DNA from 2 places in the Agromyces mangrovi (ex Wang et al. 2018) genome. Region 1 is predicted to be linked to the other one. Evidence: predicted binding sites of a transcription regulator. Region 1 holds the regulator's gene; the other holds the start of a gene.
The links. The regulator HrcA, encoded in region 1, represses chaperone genes, less so after heat shock. The targets are predictions, from matches to a motif close to TTNGCACTCGNNNNNNNCGAGTGCNAA.
Positions count from the first base shown of each region.

Region 1 (10,658 bases):
GCCACGTCGCCCGCGTCGCCCAGGTCGGCGTCGACGAGCCGGTCGTCGGCAGTGGGCTCGAGCACGAGCGTGCGCCGCGTGCCGGCGAGGGCGGAGAGATCAGTGGTCGAGACCAGTTCGCGCACCTCGGGCAGCCAGGCCCGGATCGACTGCTTCGACGCCTCGCGGGCGATGCTGTCCCAGCGTTCGCGGCCCTTCCTCGCCTTCTGCGCGTCCCACCGCGAGACCGAACGTGCGGCCGACCACGGCTCGACCGCGTCGACGCCGAGCTCGGTCGCGGCCTGCACCGCGCGTTCGTCGCGGTCGCCCTTCGCGAGCGCCTGCACGAGCACGAGGCCGCGCTCGGGGCGCGGTGCGCGCTCCACGCGTGCGACCTCGATCGCCAGCTCCCGCGGCGCGGTGCGCAGCACCTCGCCGGTCGCGACCGTGCCGCGACCGTCGCCGATCGAGATCACCTCGCCGACGCGCACCCGGTTCACCGTGACGGCGTGCCGGGCCTCGTCGCCGGTGAGCACCAGTTCCGCCCCCGGCGCGGCATCCGCCCCGAGGTCGTCGCGCAGGAACAGGCTGGCCATGTCAGCCCAGGAAGCGGTCCCGGAGCTTGGCGAAGAGCCCCTGCTGGAAGTGTGTGAGCGAGGGCGCGGGCTGCTTGCGCGCGGAGGCGAACTGCTCGACGAGCTGCCGCTCCTTGTGGCCCAGCTTCGTGGGCGTGACGACCTGGATGCCGATGCGCAGGTCGCCGCGGCCCGATCCGCGCAGGCGCGTGATGCCGCGGTCCTTGACGGTGACGACCTCGCCGCTCTGCAGGCCGGGCTTCAGCTCGACCTCGACGTCGCCGTCGAGCGCCTTGATGGTCGCATCGGTGCCGAGGATCGCGTCGGTCATCTGCACCTCGAGCGTGCACAGCAGGTCGTCGCCGTTGCGACTGAAGACGTCGTGGTTGCGCACCTTGACCTCGAGGAAGAGGTCGCCGTTCGGGCCGCCGGCCGGGCCGGCCTCGCCGCTGCCCGGCATCTGCAGGCGCAGCCCGGTCTCGACGCCGGCGGGGATGTCGACCGCGACCGTGCGCCGAGCGCGCACCCGGCCCTGCCCCTGGCAGGTGGTGCACGGGGTGGCGATGACGGTGCCGTAGCCGCGGCAGGTGCCGCAGGGGCTCGACGTCATGACGTTCCCGAGGAGCGAGCGCACCGAGCGCTGCACGCTGCCGGTGCCGTGGCAGATGTCGCACGTGACCGGCGCGGTGCCCGGCTGGCAGCAGCTGCCGCGGCAGGTCTCGCACGTGACGGCCGTGTCGACCTCGATGTCGCGGTGGGTGCCGAACACGACCTCGTCGAGGTCGACCTCCACGCGCAGCAGGGCGTCCTGCCCGCGCTCGCGGCGCGACCGCGGCCCCCGCGACTGCTGCCCGCCGCCGAAGAAGGTCTCGAAGATGTCGCCGAACCCGCCGAAGCCCTGCTGGCCGCCGAAGCCCTGCTGGCCGCCCAGGTCGTACTGCTGGCGCTGCTTGGGGTCGCTCAGCACGTCGTAGGCGTGGGTGACCTCCTTGAAGCGCTCGGACGCGTCGGCGCCCGGGTTCACGTCCGGGTGCAGCTCACGGGCGAGTCGCCGGTAGGCCTTCTTGATCTCCTCGGGACTCGCGTCGCGCGAGACGCCCAGGACTTCGTAGTGATCTGCCACCGAGGGTGGCTCCTTTCGTCGGTCGCGGCAGCCGGGCTGGCCGGTTGCCGGGTCAGTCGTTCCCGAGCATGCGCGTCACGTACCGCGCGACGGCGCGGACCGCCGCCATGTTGCTCGAGTAGTCCATGCGGGTCGGGCCGAGCACGCCGAGGCGCGAGATCTCCCGGCCCGGTGCCGTGAAGTCGCTCGCGACCACCGAGGTCTCGCCGAGCCCGAACGGCGCGTTCTCACGCCCGATCGAGACGGCGACGCCGTGCGGGTCGCCCGCCATCTCGCCGAAGAGCTTCAGCAGCACGACCTGCTCCTCGATCGCCTCGATGACGTCGAGGATGCTGCCGGCGAAGTCCTGCTCGGTCCGCACCAGGTTCGCGGCACCCGCGACGACGAGCCGGTCGTGCCGCTGCGCGCGCGCCTGCTCGGCGAACGTGCCCGCGACCGTGCGCAGCAGCTGCGCGAGCGCCGGGGCACCGGGGTCGTCGATGCCCGCGAGTCGTTCCGCGGCGTCGCCGAGCGGCATGCCGCCGACGGCCACGTTCAGCCGCGCGCGAGCGTCGGCGAGGTCGGTCTCCTCGACCTCCTGCCCGGCGTCGACCACGCGCTGCTCGACGTGGCCGGCGTCGGTGATGAGCACGCACAGCACCCGGGTGCCGCCGACCGGCACGAGCTCGACGTGGCGCACCTTGGCGCTGCCGAACGACGGGTACTGCACGACGGCGAGCTGGTTGGTGAGCTGCGCGAGCAGTCGCACGGTGCGCGCGAGCAGCTCGTCGAGGTCGCCCGCCTCGCCGAGGAACGTCTCGATCGCGTGCCGCTGGGCCGGGCTCAGCGGCCGGAACTCGCCGAGCCGGTCGACGAAGACGCGGTACCCCTTGTCGGTGGGGATGCGGCCGGAAGACGTGTGCGGAGCCGCGATCAGCTCCTCCTCCTCGAGCAGCGCCATGTCGTTGCGGATGGTCGCCGCCGAGACGCCGAACGAGTGGCGCTCGACGATCGACTTCGACCCGACGGGCTCACGGCTGGACACGTAGTCCTGCACGATCGCCCGCAGGACCGCGAGGCTGCGCTCCGAGACCATCCGCGCTCCTCCCGTTCCGCTCGCCTTAGCACTCCGTCAAGTCGAGTGCCAATACTACCCCGCGCACGAGCGCGGAAGGCATTGCCGCGCGGCAGCGCGCGCCACTAGCGTGATCGGAGGCATCCCCCACCGGCCCGAGGGCCGAGCTGCCGACGCATCCCGCTCAGGAACCACTCGACACCGAAAGGCATGTTCGCCATGACCGACCAGCAGCCCGCCGACCCGAACGCGCAGCAGCCCCAGCAGCCGCAGCAGCCCCAGCCCGCCGCACCGAGCCCGCTCTCCCAGTCGGAGGACATCCAGTGGGCGTCGTTCGCGCACCTCGGCGGCATCCTCGGCTTCCTGCCGTCGCTGATCATCTGGCTGATCTTCAAGGACCGCGGCCCCTTCACCAACACCGAGGCGAAGGAGGCGCTGAACTTCCAGATCACCATGGTCGGCGCCTCGATCGCGCTGTGGATCCTCACCACCATCCTGATCACGATCTCGTGGGGCCTGCTCTCCCCGCTCGCGCTGTTCAACTACGCGCCGTGGGTCGTCAGCGTGATCTTCTCGATCATCGCCTTCACGAAGGTCAAGGACGGCAACCACTACCGCTACCCCTTCGCCATCCGCCTCATCAAGTAGTCGGCTGCGCCGCGCCGGAGCGCACCCTGTCGCCCGGCGCGGCGCTGTGCCAGCATTGACGAACGACCCGTACCGCAGAGGAGCATGCATGTCCGAGACCACCCCTCCGCCCCCGCCCGAGGAGCCCGCAGCCGGTGCGGCCCAGCCCCTGAGCCCCGCCGACCAGCGACTCTGGGCGACGCTGATCCACATCGGCGGCATCTTCTTCGGATTCATCCCCGCGCTCATCGGCTACCTGGTGCTGCGCGACAAGGGCCAGTTCGTGCGCGACCACACCGCGACGGCGCTGAACTTCCAGATCACCATGACGATCGCGGCCATCATCGGCTCGATCCTCATCATCGTGGTCGTCGGCATCCTGATCGTGATCGCGGTCTACGTGCTGATCATCGTGTTCAGCATCATCGCCGCGGTCGCCGCGAACAAGGGCCAGCCGTACAAGTACCCGCTGTCGATCAAGTTCGTCAGCTGAGGCGCCCGGGCGCACTCAGGCGTCGGTGATCCGACGCACCACGGCATCCGCCAGCAGCCGCCCTCGCACGGTGAGCACCAGCTCACCGGCGAGGGCGGCTTTCGCGTCCACCAACTCGTCGGCGATGAGCCCGGCGACCTCCCGGCGGCCGGCCGCGGCGAGGCTGTCGACCCGGATGCCCTCCGCGATGCGCGACCGCAGCAGCACGCGCTCGGTCTCGCGCGCGTGGTCGTCGAGCACCTCGCGCGCGGCGGCCGGCGACACGCCTCGCGCGATGCGCTCCCCGTACGCCGCCGGGTGCTTCACGTTCCACCAGCGCACTCCACCGACGTGGCTGTGCGCGCCGGGGCCGACGCCCCACCAGTCGTCGCCGCGCCAGTAGCCGAGGTTGTGGCGCGAGCGATGCGCGGCATCCGTCGCCCAGTTGCTCACCTCGTACCAGGCGTACCCGGCCGCCGACAGCCGCTCCTCGGCCAGCTCGTACATGTCGGCCTGCGTGTCGTCGGAGACCTCGCCGACCTCGCCGCGGCGGATCTGGCGCGCGAGCTTCGTGCCCGCCTCGACGATGAGCGCGTAGGCGCTCACGTGGTCGGGCGACTCCGCGATGACCGTGTCGAGGCTCCGCTCCCAGTCGCCGAGCGACTCCCCCGGCGTGCCGTAGATGAGGTCGAGGCTGACGTCGAGCCCGGCCTCGCGCGCCCAGCGCACCACGCGCGGCACGTTCGCCGGGTCGTGCGTGCGCTCGAGCGTCGCGAGCACATGCGGCACGGCCGACTGCATGCCGAACGACACGCGCGTGAAGCCGCCCTCGCGCAACCGTGCGAGGTACGCCGCGTCGACCGAGTCGGGATTGGCCTCGGTCGTGACCTCGGCACCGGCGGCGATCCCGTGCGTGCGGCGCACCGCGTCGAGCATCGCGACGAGGTCGTCGGCCGGCAGCATCGTGGGCGTGCCGCCGCCGAAGAAGACGGTCGCGGCCGGGCGGGCGGGCACGCCCGAGGCGTCGAGCACGCGAGCGGATGCCTCGAGCTCCTCGATCGCCTGGCCCGCGTAGTCCGTGCGACGCGCCCCGCGCAGCTCGTCGGCGGTGTAGGTGTTGAAGTCGCAGTAGCCGCAGCGCACGCGGCAGAACGGCACGTGCACGTAGACGCCGAATGCGCGGTCGGTCGCACCCGCGGCGGCCGAGTCCGGCAGGAGCCCGTCCTCGGGTGCCGGTTCGCCGACCGGCAGTGCGCCGGCCACGGGCCTAGACCGCCCCGGCCGGGTGCAGCGCGACGAGCTCCTCGCGCACGATCTGCTTGCGCTGGCGTCGCACGAACGGGGCGAACACCTGCGCCCAGCGACCCGCGGGCCGGTGGAACGCGCGGATCGTGAGCCACACCGTGTCGTCCTCGCGGTGCTCGATGACGAACGACTCCTCGCCGCTCATCGGCGCGCCCGAAACCGTGCCGTACGCGAAGCCGACGCGGTCGGGCTCGTCGACGACGTAGACGACGAGCATCTCGGCGCGGAACCTGGGCAGGCCGCGCCGACGCGTGATGGTCGCGGTCATGCCCGACGCGACGAACGGCGTGCCGTCGGGCGCGAACCGCTGCTCGCCCCGATCGGCGGGCTGCTGCTCGAGCGGGGTGCCCTCCTCGTCGAACAGGATGCCGAGGTACTGCTCCCCGGTGCCCTCCTGCACCTCGTCGACCTGCAGGTGCGCGCCGCGCTGGACGCCCCAGGTCATGAGCGCCTCGGCGGACCGGTCGAACCGCTCCCGCCCGCTGCCGAGCTTGATGCGGTGCTCGGCGGGCTTGAAGCCCTCGGGCGGGTAGCGCATGAGGTCGGGGTCGGTCGTGGCCCCGATCGCCCCGTAGTCGACCGACTGCTCGGTGAAGCTCTGACGTCGCATCCGCCTACTTCTTGCTCGACTCGGTCTCGCCCGAGAGCGCGGCGATGAACGCCTCCTGGGGCACCTCCACGCGACCGACCATCTTCATGCGCTTCTTGCCCTCCTTCTGCTTCTCGAGGAGCTTGCGCTTGCGGGTGATGTCGCCGCCGTAGCACTTGGCGAGTACGTCCTTGCGGATGGCGCGGATGTTCTCGCGGGCGATGATGCGCGCGCCGATGGCCGCCTGGATCGGCACCTCGAACTGCTGCCGCGGGATGAGCTCGCGCAGGCGCCCGGTCATCAGGGTTCCGTAGGCGTAGGCCTTGTCGCGGTGCACGATGGCGCTGAACGCGTCGACCTGGTCGCCCTGCAGCAGGATGTCGACCTTCACGAGGTCGGCCGCCTGGTCGCCCATGGGCTCGTAGTCGAGGCTCGCGTAGCCGGCGGTCTTCGACTTCAACTGGTCGAAGAAGTCGAACACGATCTCGCCGAGCGGCATGCTGTAGCGCAGCTCGACCCGGTCCTCCCCCAGGTACTCCATGCCGAGCAGGTTGCCGCGGCGGCTCTGGCAGAGCTCCATGATCGTGCCGACGTAGTCCTTCGGCGCGAGGATGGCGGCGCGCACGACGGGCTCGCGCACCTCGGCGACCTTGACGCCGGTCGGGAACTCGCTCGGGTTCGTGACCTCCATGTTGCGGCCGTCCTCGGTGGTGACCTCGTAGACCACCGACGGCGCGGTGGCGATGAGGTCGAGGCCGAACTCGCGGCGCAGGCGCTCGGAGATGATCTCGAGGTGCAGGAGGCCGAGGAACCCGCAGCGGAACCCGAAGCCCAGTGCGACGGAGGTCTCGGGCTCGTACACCAGCGCGGCATCCGACAGCTTCAGCTTGTCGAGGGCCTCGCGCAGCTCGGGGTAGTCGCTGCCGTCGAGGGGGTACAGCCCCGAGAAGACCATGGGCTTGGGGTCGGTGTAGCCGGGCAGCGCTTCGGACGCCGGCTTGACGGACGTGGTCACGGTGTCGCCGACGCGCGACTGGCGCACGTCCTTCACGCCCGTGATGAGGTAGCCGACCTCGCCGACGCCGAGCCCCTTCGACGGCTTCGGCTCGGGCGAGCTCACGCCGATCTCGAGCAGCTCGTGGGTCGCCTTGGTCGACATCATCTGGATGCGCTCGCGCGGCGAGAGCCGGCCGTCGATCATGCGGATGTACGTCACGACGCCGCGGTAGGCGTCGTAGACCGAGTCGAAGATCATCGCGCGGGCGGGCGCGTCGGCGTCGCCCACGGGGGCCGGCATGAGCTCGACCACGCGGTCGAGCAGCTCCTCGACGCCCTCGCCGGTCTTGCCCGAGACCCGCAGCACGTCGTCGGGCGACCCGCCGATGAGGTCGGCGAGCTCGCGCGCGTACTTGTCGGGCTCGGCGGCCGGCAGGTCGATCTTGTTCAGCACCGGGATGATGGTGAGGTCGTTCTCGAGCGCGAGGTAGAGGTTCGCGAGCGTCTGCGCCTCGATGCCCTGGGCGGCGTCGACGAGCAGGATCGCGCCCTCGCACGCGGCGAGCGAGCGGGAGACCTCGTAGGTGAAGTCGACGTGGCCGGGGGTGTCGATCATGTTCAGCGCGTAGGCGTCGCCGTCGACCTCCCACGGCATGCGCACCGCCTGGCTCTTGATGGTGATGCCGCGCTCCCGCTCGATGTCCATGCGGTCGAGGTACTGCGCGCGCATGTCGCGGTCGCTGACGACGCCGGTGATCTGCAGCATGCGGTCGGCGAGCGTCGACTTGCCGTGGTCGATGTGCGCGATGATGCAGAAGTTGCGGATGCGCGCCGGATCGGTGGCAGCAGGCGTCGGAGGGTGAACGGCTCGAGGGGACATCGTGCTCGATTCTCCCATGCTGGGGCGGCGCGCCGACACGCGTCCGGCATTGGCGTCTCGCAGGCGGTGCTGGTATCGTTGCCTGTTGGCTTGCGTGTGGGTCCCACCCCGCACGAATCGCCGCGAGGTGCCCTCCCACCGAACGGCTCCATCCGATCGACACAACGAAAGCGAACCTACGTGGCAAACATCAAGTCGCAGATCAAGCGCAACAAGACCAACCAGAAGGCGCACGAGCGCAACAAGGCCGTGAAGAGCTCGGTGAAGACCGCCGTGCGTCAGGCGCGCGAGGCCATCGCCTCGGGCGACAAGGAGAAGGCCACCGAGGCCGTGCAGGTCGCGAGCCGCAAGCTCGACAAGGCCGCCGGCAAGGGCGTCATCCACAAGAACCAGGCCGCGAACCGCAAGTCGGCCATCGCGAAGCAGGCCGCCGCGCTGTAAGTCGCGCCGCAGCATTCGAGACGGGGTCCCGCCGGAAGGCGGGGCCCCGTTTCGCGTCTGCTCAGCGACCGCGTCGCGCGATGACGCCGACGAGCTGCTCGAGCGCGAACACCGGGTCGCGGCCGGCGCCCTTGACGTTCGCGTCCGCCGTCGCAAGCGCCTGGATCGCGACGCCGAGCCCCTCGTCGTCCCAGCCGGAGAGGTCGCGCCGGGCGCGGTCGACCTGCCACGGCGCGAGCCCGAGCTCCTTCGCGAGCTGGCCGGAACCACCGCGCGTGCCCGAGACCTTGGCCATGGTGCGGAGCTTCACGGCGACGGCAGCGACCATCGGCACCGGGTCGGCTCCCGACTGCAGCGCCTGGCGCAGCGCACGCAGCGCCTCGCCGTGGCGCCCGGCGATCGCCTGGTCGGCGACCACGAACGCGGTCGTCTCGACGCGGCCGCCGTAGTAGCGGGCCACGGTCTGCTCGGTGATCTCGCCGGCCTCGTCCGCCATGAGCTGGCGGCACGCGGCGGCGAGCTCGGCGAGGTCGTCGGCGAACGCGGAGACGAGCGCACGCACCGCGCCCGGCGTCGCGTGGCGCTTCTCGGCGCGGAACTCGAGCGCGGCGAACTCGTACCGGTCGGAGTCGCGCTTGATCTCGGCGCAGACGATCTCGATGCCGCCGCCGGCGCCGCCGCGGATCGCCTCGAGGAGCTTGCGCGCACGGGCGCCGCCGGCGTGGCGCAGCACGAGGGTGGTGTCGTCGGCGGGCGCCTCGAGGTACTCGAGGGCGTCGGCGAGGAAGTCGTCGCTGCATTTCTCGACCGCCTCGACGCGGATGAGCCGCGGTTCGCCGAACAGCGACGGGCTCGCGAGCGTGAGCAGTTCGCCACGACTGGCCGACGCCGCGTCGACGTCGGTCACCTCGAGCGACGCGTCGGCGGCCCGGAGGTCGTCGCGCAGCCGTCGCATCGCGCGGTCGGCGAGGAAGCCCTCTGAACCGGTCACGAGCACGACGGGCGCGGGGCGCATCTCGTGCCAGTCGAGCTGCGGAATCGCGACCTTCGCCTTGGCGGTTCGTGCCGGTCGGGCGGTGCGGGCCACGCGATTCCTCCTCGTCGCGACCCGCCTCTCGGGTCGGCGCCGAGTCTACCGGCGCCCGCCCACGCCGGCGGTGCGCCGGTCGCCGTCGCCGGTGGGCCGCGCTCGACCCAGACCACCGGCGCGCCATCGCGCTGGGCGACGAGCACCAGCCCCGACTCGTCGGTGCGCACGGGCAGGCCGCCCCCGCCGAGCACGAGGTCGAGGGCGCGGTCGGTCGGATGCCCGTAGCCGTTGTCCGCGCCCACGCTGACGAGTCCCACGCGAGCGCCGAGCTGCTCGTACACGCCGTCGTGCTGGTCGGCCGAGCCGTGGTGCGCGACCTTGACCACGTCGACCCGCCCGAGCCCGTTCGCTGCCATCGCCCGCTGGGCGTCTTCGCCGAGGTCGCCGAGGAACGCGGTGCGCAGCCCGCCGGCGTCGACGAGCATCGCAACGCTCGCGTCGTTGCCGCCGGGCGCGCCCGGCCGCGGCCAGAGCACGCTCCAGCGGATGCCTCCGGCGGATCCCGTGTCGCCGACCGACACGCGCGCGACCCGGGCGCCGCCGAGCGGCGCGAGCGCTGCCGCCTCGCGCGGATCGTCCGCGTCGGCCACGACGACGAGCCCGACGCGGCCGGCGAGGGTTTCGGTCGCGCCGACATGGTCGGCGTCGAAGTGCGAGAGCACCAGCACGTCGACGTGGTGGACGCCGAGCACCCCGAGGCATCCGCTCAATGCCTGCCGGTCGGGACCCGTGTCCACCAGCATGGTCGCGTCGCCCGCGCGTACGAGCACGGCGTCGCCCTGGCCGACGTCGCACGCGGCCAGCACCCAGTCGGCCGGGCGGTCCGCCGTGCGCAGCCCGTCGGCGGCCCACCCCCAGCCCACCCATGCGCCCACGAGCACCACGAGGGCGGCGGCCGCGACGGCGCGCAGGCGCCGCCGGCCGGCCAGCCAGAGGGACGCGATCGCGACCACGCCCGCGCCGACCAGCACCACGCCGAGCGCGCCTGCCGGCACGCCCGCGGATGCCCCGGGCAGCCCGGCGGTCGTGCGTGCGAGCGCGGCGATCCAGGCAGCCGGCAGCCACGCGATCCAGAGCAGTGCGTGCGCGACCCCGGGCAGCACCGGCAGCACCAGGCACGCGAGCAGGCCGACGACCGTGGCGACGGGGGCCGCGGGCGCGGCGAGGAGGTTCGCGGCGACGCCGAACACCGGCACGGCGGGTTCGAGCAACGTGAGCACGGGCTGGCACGCGAGCTGCGCGGCGATCGAGAGCGCGAGCGCCTCCGCGAGCGGCACGGGCATGACGCGCCCGAGCCGGCGCGCGATCGGCGGCGCGAGCACGAGGAGCCCGGCGGTCGCGAGCACCGACAGCGCGAACCCCGCGTCGCGCGCGAACCACGGGTCGAACGCCAGCAGCCCCACGACCGCCACCGAGAGCGCCGGCACGCCTCCCCCGCCGCGTCCGAGCGCGAAGGCGACCAATACGACTCCGGCCATGGTCGCGGCGCGGACGACGCTCGCCTCGGGCGTGACGATCGCGACGAAC
Region 1 covers NZ_AP027737.1:3,306,102-3,316,759, reverse strand. The annotation lists gene QUE38_RS15815 (16S rRNA (uracil(1498)-N(3))-methyltransferase) at 1-575, opposite strand, end outside; gene dnaJ (molecular chaperone DnaJ) at 577-1,677, opposite strand; gene hrcA (heat-inducible transcriptional repressor HrcA) at 1,730-2,752, opposite strand; gene QUE38_RS15800 (DUF4870 domain-containing protein) at 2,951-3,379, shown strand; gene QUE38_RS15795 (DUF4870 domain-containing protein) at 3,468-3,851, shown strand; gene hemW (radical SAM family heme chaperone HemW) at 3,867-5,093, opposite strand; gene QUE38_RS15785 (DUF1990 family protein) at 5,098-5,745, opposite strand; gene lepA (translation elongation factor 4) at 5,750-7,600, opposite strand; gene rpsT (30S ribosomal protein S20) at 7,781-8,041, shown strand; gene holA (DNA polymerase III subunit delta) at 8,103-9,128, opposite strand; gene QUE38_RS15765 (ComEC/Rec2 family competence protein) at 9,029-10,658, opposite strand, start outside.

Region 2 (10,658 bases), 1.1 Mb from region 1:
CATCGCGATCGCCGAGGCGGGGGATGCCGCGGTGCTGCCGTTCGCCGACGAGGTGCTGCGCATCCCGCTGGCCGGCCCGCTCTTCGAGCCGCTGCTGGCCGTCGTGCCCCTGCAGATCTTCGCCATGGAGCTCTCCGCGGCGAAGGGCCTCGACGTCGACCAGCCGCGCAACCTCGCCAAGTCGGTCACGGTCGAGTAGCCGGGGGAGCGGGCACGTGATCGCCGGTATCGGGGTGGACGTCGTGGACGTCGCGCGCTTCGAGCGCGCCATCACGCGCACCCCGGGCCTGCGCGAGCGCCTGTTCACGGCGGGGGAGCGCGACCGGCCGGCGCGTTCGCTCGCGGCGCGGTTCGCCGCGAAGGAGGCGCTCATCAAGGCGCTCGGCGGGCCCGACGTGATGCGCTGGCACGACATGGAGCTCGTCAACGACCCGGAGGGCAACCCCGACTTCGTGCTGCACGGCGCCCTCGACGCGCACGTGCGGGAGCGCGGCATCGCGCACGTGCACGTGTCGATGAGCCACGACGCGGGGGTCGCGACGGCGTTCGTCGTGCTCGAAGGGGCGTCGTGAGCGCCGCCGCCCCCGGCCCGTTCCGCGAGGCGGTCGTCGACCTCGGCGCGATCCGCGCGAACGTCGCGCGCATCGCCGAGGTCGCCGCGCCCGCCGCGGTCATGGCCGTCGTGAAGGCCGGCGCGTACGGGCACGGCGCCCTGCCGGTCGCCCGCGCCGCGCTCGTGGGCGGGGCACGCCTGCTCGGGGTCGCCGACGTCGACGAGGCGCTCGCCCTCCGTGCCGCGGGCATCGACGCGCCGATCCTCGCCTGGCTGCACGACCCCGGCCTCGACTTCGCGCCCGCGCTCGACGCCGGCATCGCGCTCGGCGTGTCCTCGGAGGGGCAGCTCGAGCAGGTCGCGGGCGCCGTCGCGCGCGGCGCCGCCCCGGCGACCGTGCATCTGAAGATCGACACCGGGCTCAGCCGCAACGGCGTCGAGCCGGCCCGGTGGGGAGCGGTCGTCGCGCGCGCGCGCGAGCTCGAGGCATCCGGCACCCTCACCGTCGACGGCGTGTTCAGCCACCTCGCCAACGCCTCCGACGCCGACGACGACGCGCAGCTGGCCGCCTTCACGGCGGCGCTCGAGGCGGCGGATGCCGCGGGCCTGCGCCCGACCCACCGCCACCTCGCCTCCACGGCGGCCGCGCTGCGCCGACCCGACGCGCGCTTCGACCTCGTGCGAGTCGGCATCGGCATGTACGGGCTCACCCCCTACGGCGACGGCACGACGGGCGCCGACCTCGGCCTGGTGCCCGCCATGACCCTGCGGGGTCGCGTGGCGGCGGTGCGCCGGGTGCCCGCGGGCGCGGGAGCCTCCTACGACCTGACCTGGCGAGCCAGTGCGCCGACCACCCTCGCGCTCGTGCCGCTCGGCTACGCCGACGGCGTGCCCCGGCACGCCTCGGGCGCGGGCAGCGTACTGCTCGGCGGCGAGGTGCGGCCGATCGTGGGGCGGGTCGCGATGGACCAGTTCCTCGTCGATGCCGGCACCGTCCCGGTCGAGACCGGCGACGAGGTGGTGCTGTTCGGCGACCCGTCGACAGGCGCGCCCACGGCCGACGAGTGGGCGGATGCCGCGGGCACGATCGGGTACGAGATCGTCACGCGCATCGGGCCGCGCGTGCCGCGCACGTACCGGGGCGCACCGTGATCGTGCGCGAGGTCCCCACCGCCGACGCCATGGAGGACGCCGGCCGCGCGCTCGCGGCCGACCTGCGTCGCGGCGACCTGGTCGTGCTCACCGGGCCGCTCGGGGCGGGCAAGACCACGCTCACGCGGGGCATCGGCGCGGGCCTCGGCGTGCGCGGCCCGGTGCAGAGCCCGACCTTCGTGCTGGCGCGCACGCACCCGAGCCTGGTCGACGGCCCGCCGCTCGTGCACGTCGACGCGTACCGGCTCGGCAGCGCCATGGAGCTCGACGACCTCGACATCGACTTCGCCGGGTCGGTCGTGGTGGTCGAGTGGGGCGCGGGCATGCTCGACGGGGTCGCCGACTCGTGGCTCGAGGTGGAGATCGCGCGCCCGACCGGCGCCGCCGAGGGCGCGGACGGGCCCGAGGCATCCGGCGACCTCGACGACGACGAGCCGCGCACCCTGCGCGTCACCGGGCGCGGCCCGCGTTGGGCGGGCGGCCGCTACGCCGACCCGACGTAGGCTGTGAGCATGCTGCTCGCGATCGACACCTCGGCGGGCACCGGTGTCGCCGTGGTCGACGAGTCGGGCCGCGTGCGCGCCGAGCGCGCCACCGACGACACCATGCGCCACGCCGAGGCGATCGGCACGCTCGTCGCGCAGGCGCTCGACGAGTCCGGCGTCGCCGCGCGCGACGTGACCGGCGTGGTCGCGGGCATGGGCCCGGGCCCGTTCACGGGCCTCCGGGTGGGCATCGCCGCGGCGCACGCGTTCGCGTTCGGCGCCGGATGCCGCCTGCTGCCGGTCGTCAGCCACGACGCGATCGCGCTCGAGTGGTCCCTCGCGGGCGGTGACGGCCCGCTGCTCGTCGTCACCGACGCGCGACGTCGCGAGCGGTACTGGAGCGCCTACGACGGCCTCGACGCGCACGGCGTCCCGATCCGCGCCGACGGGCCCGGCCTGGCCAAGCCCGACGACCTGCCGGTGCCGGCCGGGGAACGGCTCGACGCGCACGTCGTCTCGGCAGCGGCGCTCGGCACGCTCGCGGCACGCACCCTCGGCGCGGGGCTCGCGTTCGCACCCGACGAGCCGCTCTACCTCCGCTCGCCCGACGTGACGCCGTCGGCGGGGCCGAAGCGGGTGAGCGCATGAGCTGGATGCTGCGGCGGGCCGCGGCCGCCGACCTCGACGCGATCATGGCGATCGAGCGGTCGGTCTTCACCTCCGACGCGTGGTCGGCCGACTCCATGGCGCGCGAACTGGTCGACGAGCACGGCCACTACCTCGTCGCGACGCCCGCCGACGAGCCCGATGTCGTGGTCGCGTACGCCGGGCTGCTCGCACCGCGCGGCTCCGGCCAGGGCGACATCCAGACCATCGCGGTCGCGCCCGACGCGCGCTCGGGCGGCCTCGGCCGCGCCCTCATGCAGGCGCTGCTCGCCGAGGCGTGGCGGCGCGGCGCGCACGACGTCTTCCTCGAGGTGCGCGCCGACAACCCGGTCGCCCAGGCGCTCTACCGCTCGCTCGGCTTCGCCGAGCTCGGCCGTCGCCGCGGCTACTACCAGCCCGACGGCGTGGACGCGCTCGTCATGCGCGCGCGCCTGACGGCGCCCGTCACGCGCCCCGCGGCATCCGTCGTCTCGGAGGTGGCCGAGTGAACCGCGCCGACCCCCTGGTGCTCGGCATCGAGACGAGCTGCGACGAGACCGGCGTCGGCATCGTGCGCGGCTCGACCCTGCTCGCGAACGTCATCGCCTCGTCGATGGAGGAGCACGCGCGCTACGGCGGCGTGGTCCCCGAGGTCGCCGCGCGCGCGCACCTCGAGGCGCTCGGCCCCACGCTCCGCGAGGCCGTCGACCGCGCGGGCGTGACGCTCGACGAGGTCGACGCGATCGCGGTGACGAACGGCCCCGGCCTCGCCGGCGCGCTCATGGTCGGCGTCGGCGCGGCGAAGGCGCTCGCGTTGTCGCTCGACGTGCCGATCTACGCGGTCAATCACCTGGTCGGGCACGTGGGCGCCGACATCCTCTCCGACGACGAGCCGTTCGAGTACCCGACCGTGGCGCTGCTCGTCTCGGGCGGTCACACCTCGCTGCTGCTCGTGAAGGACCTCACGAGCGACGTCGAGCTGCTCGGCGAGACGATCGACGACGCCGCCGGCGAGGCCTTCGACAAGGTCGCCCGCGTGCTCGGCCTCGCCTACCCCGGCGGGCCGCGCATCGACGCCGCAGCCGTCGACGGCGACCCGCGCGCCATCCGCTTCCCGCGCGGGCTCACCAAGCCCAAGGACCTCGAGCGGCATCGCTACGACTTCAGCTTCTCGGGCCTGAAGACCGCGGTCGCGCGCTGGGTCGAGCAGCGGGAGGACGCGGGCGAGCCGGTGCCGGTCGGCGACGTGGCGGCGAGCTTCCGCGAGGCGGTCGCCGACGTGCTGGTCGGCAAGGCGATCGCCGCGTGCGTCGACCTCGGCGTGCCTCGGCTGCTGCTGGGCGGCGGCGTGGTGGCCAACGCGCGCCTGCGAGCCCTCGCCGAGGAGCGGGCGGATGCGGCGGGCATCGCCCTGCGCATCCCGCCCCTGTCGCTGTGCACCGACAACGGTGCGATGATCGCCGCGCTCGGCGCCCAGCGCATCATGGCCGGGCACGCGCCGTCGACCCTCGACTTCGGCGCCGACTCGACGCTGCCGGTCACGACGATCCAGTCCTGAGACGCGCCGCGACATCCTCGGGTTAACCCTCCTGCGGGCGGGCGAGGCGCACCGCTATGGTGAGGTACGAGCGCCGCGCAGCAGCGGTGCCCGGGTGCGCGCGACGCGGCATCCGTCGTCCTGCACCGCCTCCCGAGGAGAGTTCATCGTGACCGACCCCAACACCCCGCAGCAGCCCGACTACTCCGCCGCACCCGCCCCGTCCGGCCAGTACGCCGCCGCACCGAACACGCAGAAGACCAATGTCCTCGCGATCATCTCGCTCGTGTCGGCGTTCTTCATCTCGCTCGCCGCGGTCATCACCGGGCACATCGCGCTCAGCCAGATCAAGAAGACCGGCGAGCAGGGCCGCGGCCTCGCCATCGCCGGCCTGATCATCGGCTACATCGGCCTGGTGCTCGGCCTCATCGGCATCATCATCTGGATCGCGGCCTTCGGGTTCCTCGCGAGCACCGGCAGCCTGACCTACTGATCCACCGGCCCGGGCGACCGGGAACCACACGCACGAGGGACACGCAATGACCGACCCGAACACCCCGTCCGAGAAGCCCGAGGAGCCGGAGACCCCGGCACCGACCGAGCCCGACGCGCCCGCACCCGCCGAGCCGACGGCGCCGACGCCCGCGGAGCCGGCGCCCCCGGCACCGGAGGAGCCGCTCGCGCCGACCCCGGCCGAGCCGGTCGTGCCAGCCCAGCCCGAGACGCCGACTGCGCCGCCCGCTCCGCCCGCACCCGAGCCGACCGCACCGCCGGCCGCTCCGCAGGCGGCCGCGTCGACGCCTCCGCCTCCCGCACCGTCGGCCTACGGGCCGGCGGGCACCGAGCAGGTGTCGTACGCGGCGTCGCCGACGCCCGCACCGGCGTCCGGCGAGTCCGCTCCCGTCCTGTCGATCATCTCGCTGGTCGCGGGCATCATCGGCATCGTGGGCTCGCTGGCCGTGGTGTGGATCCCGATCGTGGGCGGCATCCTGCAGCTGTTCATCCCGGCCGCCGCGGTCGTGCTCGGCTTCCTGGGCCGCAAGAAGGAACCCAAGGGCAAGGGCATGGCGCTCGCCGGCATCATCACCGGCTTCGTGGGCATCGCGATCGGCCTGATCTCGATCATCGGATGGATCGCGCTCATCGCGGCCGCCCCGTTCGAGTACTACTACTGACGCCACCGATGACGTTCGACGACGGGCGCGCCCGGCCGCAGGATCCTGCGGCCGGGCGCGCTGCGTCGTCGGGCGGCCCGCCCCCGCCGCCGCCTCCGCGTCCGCCCGTCGAACCGGCCCCGCCGCAGCCGCCCCGCGAGGGGCCGCCCCGCGAGGAGCCGCCCCGCGAGGAGGCGCCGGCGCGCGAGTTCGAGGTGCCGTACGACACGGGCCAGATCTCCAAGCTCTCCACCGGCGAGCTCCTGGTCGTGCACCGCGACTGGGAGCTGCCCGAGCCCGACGAGCACGCCGCCGAGGAGGCGGTCGTCGAGCGGTCGCTCTACGGCACCGTGGCGTCCGTCAGCGGCATCCTGGGGCTGTTCTCGTCGCTGTTCATCGGCTGGGCCGTGCCGCTGTCGATCGCGGCGATCGTGTTCGGCGTCCTGGGCGTCCGGCGTGGCACCGACGACAACGTGCGCTCGGTCGTCGGCATCGTCACCGGCGGGATCGGCACGCTGTTCTCGGCGATCTGGATCGTCTACTACGCGAACGTGCTCGGCATCACCGCCTGAGCGCGGGGAACCGGGCCGGTTCAGACCCGCTCGGCGAGCAGAGCCACGTGCCGCCCCTGCGCCCGGGTCAGGATGACCGTCGCGCTCGCGTCGCCGCGCAGCTTCAGTCGCTTCCGGAGCGCCGCCGGATCGACGTCGACCCCGCGCTTCTTGATCTCGAGCACGCCGATGCCGCGGTCGCGCAGCGCCCGTCGCAGGTCCTGCTCGTCGGGCGGCAGCTGCTCGAGCACGCGGAACGCGGTCGCGAACGGCGTCGGCGTCAGGTCGTCGGCCGAGACGTAGGCGATGCCGTCGCCGACCATGCGCCCGTCGAGCCGGCGCGCGAGGTCGCCGATGAGCCGGGACCGGATGACCGCCGGGTCGGGCTCGTACACGAATGCGCCGAGCTCACCGGTCGGGGCGTCCTCGCTGTCGGCCGGCGCGACCATCTCGTGCGCGCCGTCGTCGCGCAGCACCAGGGCAGCCCGGCCCACCCCGTCGCGGGCGAGCACGCCGGTCCAGAGCACGAGCTCGACGAGGTCGCCGTCGACCGACACCCACTGCGCCTCCGCGTCGTGGGGGATGACGTCGCGGTCGGTTCCGGGGCCGAGCTTCACGCCCACGGGCATCCGCTCGGCGATCGCGAACACCGTGTCGAGGCTCGGCGAGTAGTCCGCGGCGTCCGACAGCCGGGTCGTGGTGCCCTGCTCGGTGCGGCGGCGGGCGGGGTCGAGCCAGGCCGCGTCGACGTCGTCGAGGGGCACGGATGCCGCGTCGGCATGCACCACCTCCGCGTGCGCGAACGGGGTGAGGTTGTAGGCCGCGATCGCGGCGGTGACCTCGTCGGCCTCGACCGCCGTCACGTGCAGGTCGATCGCGGCCATCGCGAGCGCGTCGCCGCCGATGCCGCAGCCGAGGTCTGCGACGCGGCGCAGGCCCGCGGCGTCGAAGCGCCCGGCGTGCAGCGCGGCGACGCGGAGGCGCGTCGCCTGCTCGAGGCCCGCCTCGGTGAAGAGCATGCGCTCGGCGAAGGGCCCGAACTTCGCCTCCGCCCGCGCGCGCAGCCGCGACTGGGTGAGGGCGGCCGCCACGACCCCCGCCGAGTGGCCCTCCTTGCGGAGCCGGCTCACGGCCTGCACGACCTGGTCGCGGCCGGTCCAGCGGGGGAGCGAGTCGAGGAGTCGGAGGCCCTCGGGGCTCAGCAGCTCGAGCAGCTCGGCGCGATCCATCCCGCCACGCTAGCACCGGCGCAGCCGGCGTCAGGCGGCCGCCGCGAGGCATCCGTCGTGCTGTTGGCACTCACGTTGCACGAGTGCCAACAGACCCCTAGACTCGACGTAGCACTCTCAGTCTGCGAGTGCTAAACAGTCTTCGTTTCTTCAAGAAAGAGGTCAAACGTGTCGGTCTCCATCAAGCCGCTCGAGGATCGCATCGTCATCCAGCAGGTCGAGGCGGAGCAGACCACCGCTTCGGGTCTCGTCATCCCGGACACCGCGAAGGAGAAGCCCCAGGAGGGCGAGGTCGTCGCGGTCGGCCCGGGTCGCATCGACGACAACGGCAACCGCGTCCCGCTCGACGTCGCCGTCGGCGACAAGGTGATCTACTCGAAGTACGGCGGAACCGAGGTCAAGTTCGGCGGCCAGGACTACCTGGTGCTCTCGGCCCGCGACGTGCTCGCGGTGGTCGTGCGCTAGTCGCATCCGCAACTCGCGAAGGGCCCGGTCGCATCGCGCGACCGGGCCCTTCGCCGTCTCGGCGGCGGCGGCCGCAGCCCGGATGCGGCGTAGCATCGAGCGGTGACCGACACCTCCCGGCCCGGGGCCCAGGGCCCCGCGGACCCCTCCGCCGCGACCCGCCGGGCGGGATTCGCGTTCGCGTTCACCGCATACGGACTCTGGGGAGTCCTGCCGCTGTACTTCCTGGCGCTCGCGCCCACCGGGCCGTTCGAGATCGTCGCCTGGCGGGTGCTGCTCTCGCTCGTGTTCTGCGCGGTGCTGCTCACCGCGACACGGGCCTGGCGGCCGCTCGTCGCGCTCGCGCGCGACCGCCGGGTGCTGTTGGTGATGGGCGCGGCGGGCGCCCTCATCTACGTCAACTGGCAGACCTACGTCTACGCCACCGCGTCCGACCAGGTCGTCGAGGCGTCGCTCGGCTACTTCATCAACCCGATCGTCACGGTCTTCCTCGGCGTGCTCGTGCTGCGGGAGCGGCTGCGCCCGCTGCAGTGGGTCGCGGTGGCGATCTCGTTCGTCGCGGTGCTCGTGCTCACCTTCGCCCATGGCGGGCTGCCGTGGATCGCCCTCGTGCTCGCGTTCTCGTTCGGCTGCTACGGGCTGATCAAGAAGCGCGTCGGCGGGCGGGTCGACGCGGTCGCGGGACTCACCCTCGAGACCGCGTGGCTCACGCCGCTCGCGATCGTGCAGCTCGTCGTCGTCGCGATGACGTCGGGGCTCACGCTGGGCACCGCGGGGCCCGTGCACGCGCTGCTGCTGCTCTGCGCGGGCGCCGTCACCGCGGTGCCGCTGCTCGCGTTCGCGGCCGGCTCGCGCCGCCTGCCGCTCGTCTCGATGGGGTTCATCCAGTACCTCGCGCCGGTCATCCAGTTCGTCGTGGGCGTGGCCGTGCTGGGCGAACCCATGCCGCTCGAGCGGTGGATCGGGTTCGCGCTCGTGTGGCTCGCCATCGCCGTGCTGCTGGTGGACCTCGCACAGGCCGCAGGACGGGGCAGGGCGGCTCGTAAGGCGCTCGCCGCATCCGAGGACCGGGACGCCCCGGAAGCCCCCGTGGGGCCCGTCTGAGCGGCTCACGATCGTTGCGCGGAATCGACGCCGGAGGGTGGATTCGCGCCGTTCGGGGCCCGTTTGTGACGCCCACGTAACGATTCAGTCGGTGTTACACGGTTGTGATCGCACTGACTTGTTCCCGTCTCACGGGCCTGACTACTGTGAACCCACGGCACCCGTCTGGGTGCCGCACCAACCAGTGTCCTTCAGTCCCTAGGAGCATGATGAGCGTAATCGCGAAGGCTTCGGCCAAGCGCTCGGCTCGCGCGGCCTGGACGGGGATCGCCCTTGCGGGTGTATCCGCGCTCCTCCTCACCGCGTGCAGTTCGGGTGAGACGACCGAGCCCACCGAGTCTGACGAGGCTGCCGCCTCCGGCGACGCCAACCCGATCGAGCCCGGCGAGCGCGACCTCACCCTGAAGATCGGTACGATCCTCCCGCAGTCGGGTGCGCTCGCATTCCTCGGCCCGCCCGAGGAGGCCGGCGTGGCCCTCGCCGCGCAGGAGATCAACGACGCCGACCTCGGCATCACCGTCGACGTCGTCTACCGCGACTCGGGTGACACCACCACCGACACCGCGACCGTCTCGGTGACCGACCTCCTCTCGCAGGACGTCTCGGGCATCGTCGGCGCCGCATCGTCGGGCGTCTCGAAGACCGTCATCGACCAGATCGTCGCCGCGGGCGTCGTGCAGTTCTCGCCGGCCAACACGTCGGCGGACTTCACCGACTACGACGACGACAACCTCTACTGGCGCACCGCTCCGTCGGACACGCTCCAGGGCGAGGTGCTCGGCAACCTGATCGCGTCGGACGGCAACGCCACGCTCGGCATGATCGTGCTGAACGACCCGTACGGCACCGGTCTCGCGGAGTTCACGAAGACCGCGTTCGAGGCCGCCGGCGGCGAGGTCGTCGCCGAGGAGCTCTTCAACGAGGGCGACTCGAACTTCGACTCGCAGATCGCGGGCGTCACCGCAGCCAACCCGGACGCGATCGCGCTGATCACGTTCGACCAGGCGAAGATCGTCACGCCGGCGCTCGTCGGCGAGGGCTTCCCCGGTGACAAGCTGTACTTCGTCGACGGCAACCTGGCCGACTACAGCGCGGACTTCGCGCCGGGTCTGGTCGAGGGCGCCAAGGGCACCCTGCCCGGTCTCGACGTGAGCACGCTCGGTGACTTCACCGACCAGCTGCTCGAGATCGACGACTCGCTGACCGACTACAGCTACGCGGCCGAGTCGTACGACGCGGTCATCCTCCTGGCGCTCGCGGCCTACGCCGCGAACAGCACCGACGGCGCCGACATCGCCGAGTACCTCCAGCAGGTCTCGGGCGGCATCGCCGACGTGGGCGAGAAGGTCACGACCTTCGCCGACGGCGCTGCGCTCCTCGCCGAGGGTGAGCAGATCGACTACGACGGTCCGTCGGGCCCGGTCACCTTCGACGAGAACGGTGACCCGACCGAGGCGACCATCGGCATCTTCCAGTACAACGCCGACGGCACGTACGAGCGCATCGGCGACGGATAGTCTCCGCCGCTGACGCTCCTCGGAGCGACGCGTAGGCGAAGGGCCCCGGCTTCGGCCGGGGCCCTTCGTCGTGCCCCACGAGGCGCACATCGTGCCCGGGACGCACTCACTGAGGTTCGCGGGACGCACGCACACGAAGAGCGGGGCGGATGCCACCGGCATCCGCCCCGCTCTCGTGGACGTGTCTGGGGAGTCGCGCTACTCGTCCTGGCCCAGCGTGCCGAGGTAGAGGCCGATGACCTTGGGGTCGTTCAGCAGCTCGCGGC
Region 2 covers NZ_AP027737.1:816,268-826,925, reverse strand. The annotation lists gene glmS (glutamine--fructose-6-phosphate transaminase (isomerizing)) at 1-199, shown strand, start outside; gene QUE38_RS03910 (holo-ACP synthase) at 216-572, shown strand; gene alr (alanine racemase) at 569-1,705, shown strand; gene tsaE (tRNA (adenosine(37)-N6)-threonylcarbamoyltransferase complex ATPase subunit type 1 TsaE) at 1,735-2,208, shown strand; gene tsaB (tRNA (adenosine(37)-N6)-threonylcarbamoyltransferase complex dimerization subunit type 1 TsaB) at 2,218-2,838, shown strand; gene rimI (ribosomal protein S18-alanine N-acetyltransferase) at 2,835-3,344, shown strand; gene tsaD (tRNA (adenosine(37)-N6)-threonylcarbamoyltransferase complex transferase subunit TsaD) at 3,341-4,393, shown strand; gene QUE38_RS03880 (DUF4190 domain-containing protein) at 4,542-4,865, shown strand; gene QUE38_RS03875 (DUF4190 domain-containing protein) at 4,912-5,547, shown strand; gene QUE38_RS03870 (hypothetical protein) at 5,556-6,098, shown strand; gene QUE38_RS03865 (class I SAM-dependent methyltransferase) at 6,119-7,306, opposite strand; gene groES (co-chaperone GroES) at 7,475-7,771, shown strand; gene rarD (EamA family transporter RarD) at 7,874-8,875, shown strand; gene QUE38_RS03850 (ABC transporter substrate-binding protein) at 9,085-10,392, shown strand; gene QUE38_RS03845 (ABC transporter ATP-binding protein) at 10,591-10,658, opposite strand, start outside.
Region 2: the regulator HrcA is predicted to act here: its motif matches at 7,370-7,396, upstream of groES (co-chaperone GroES).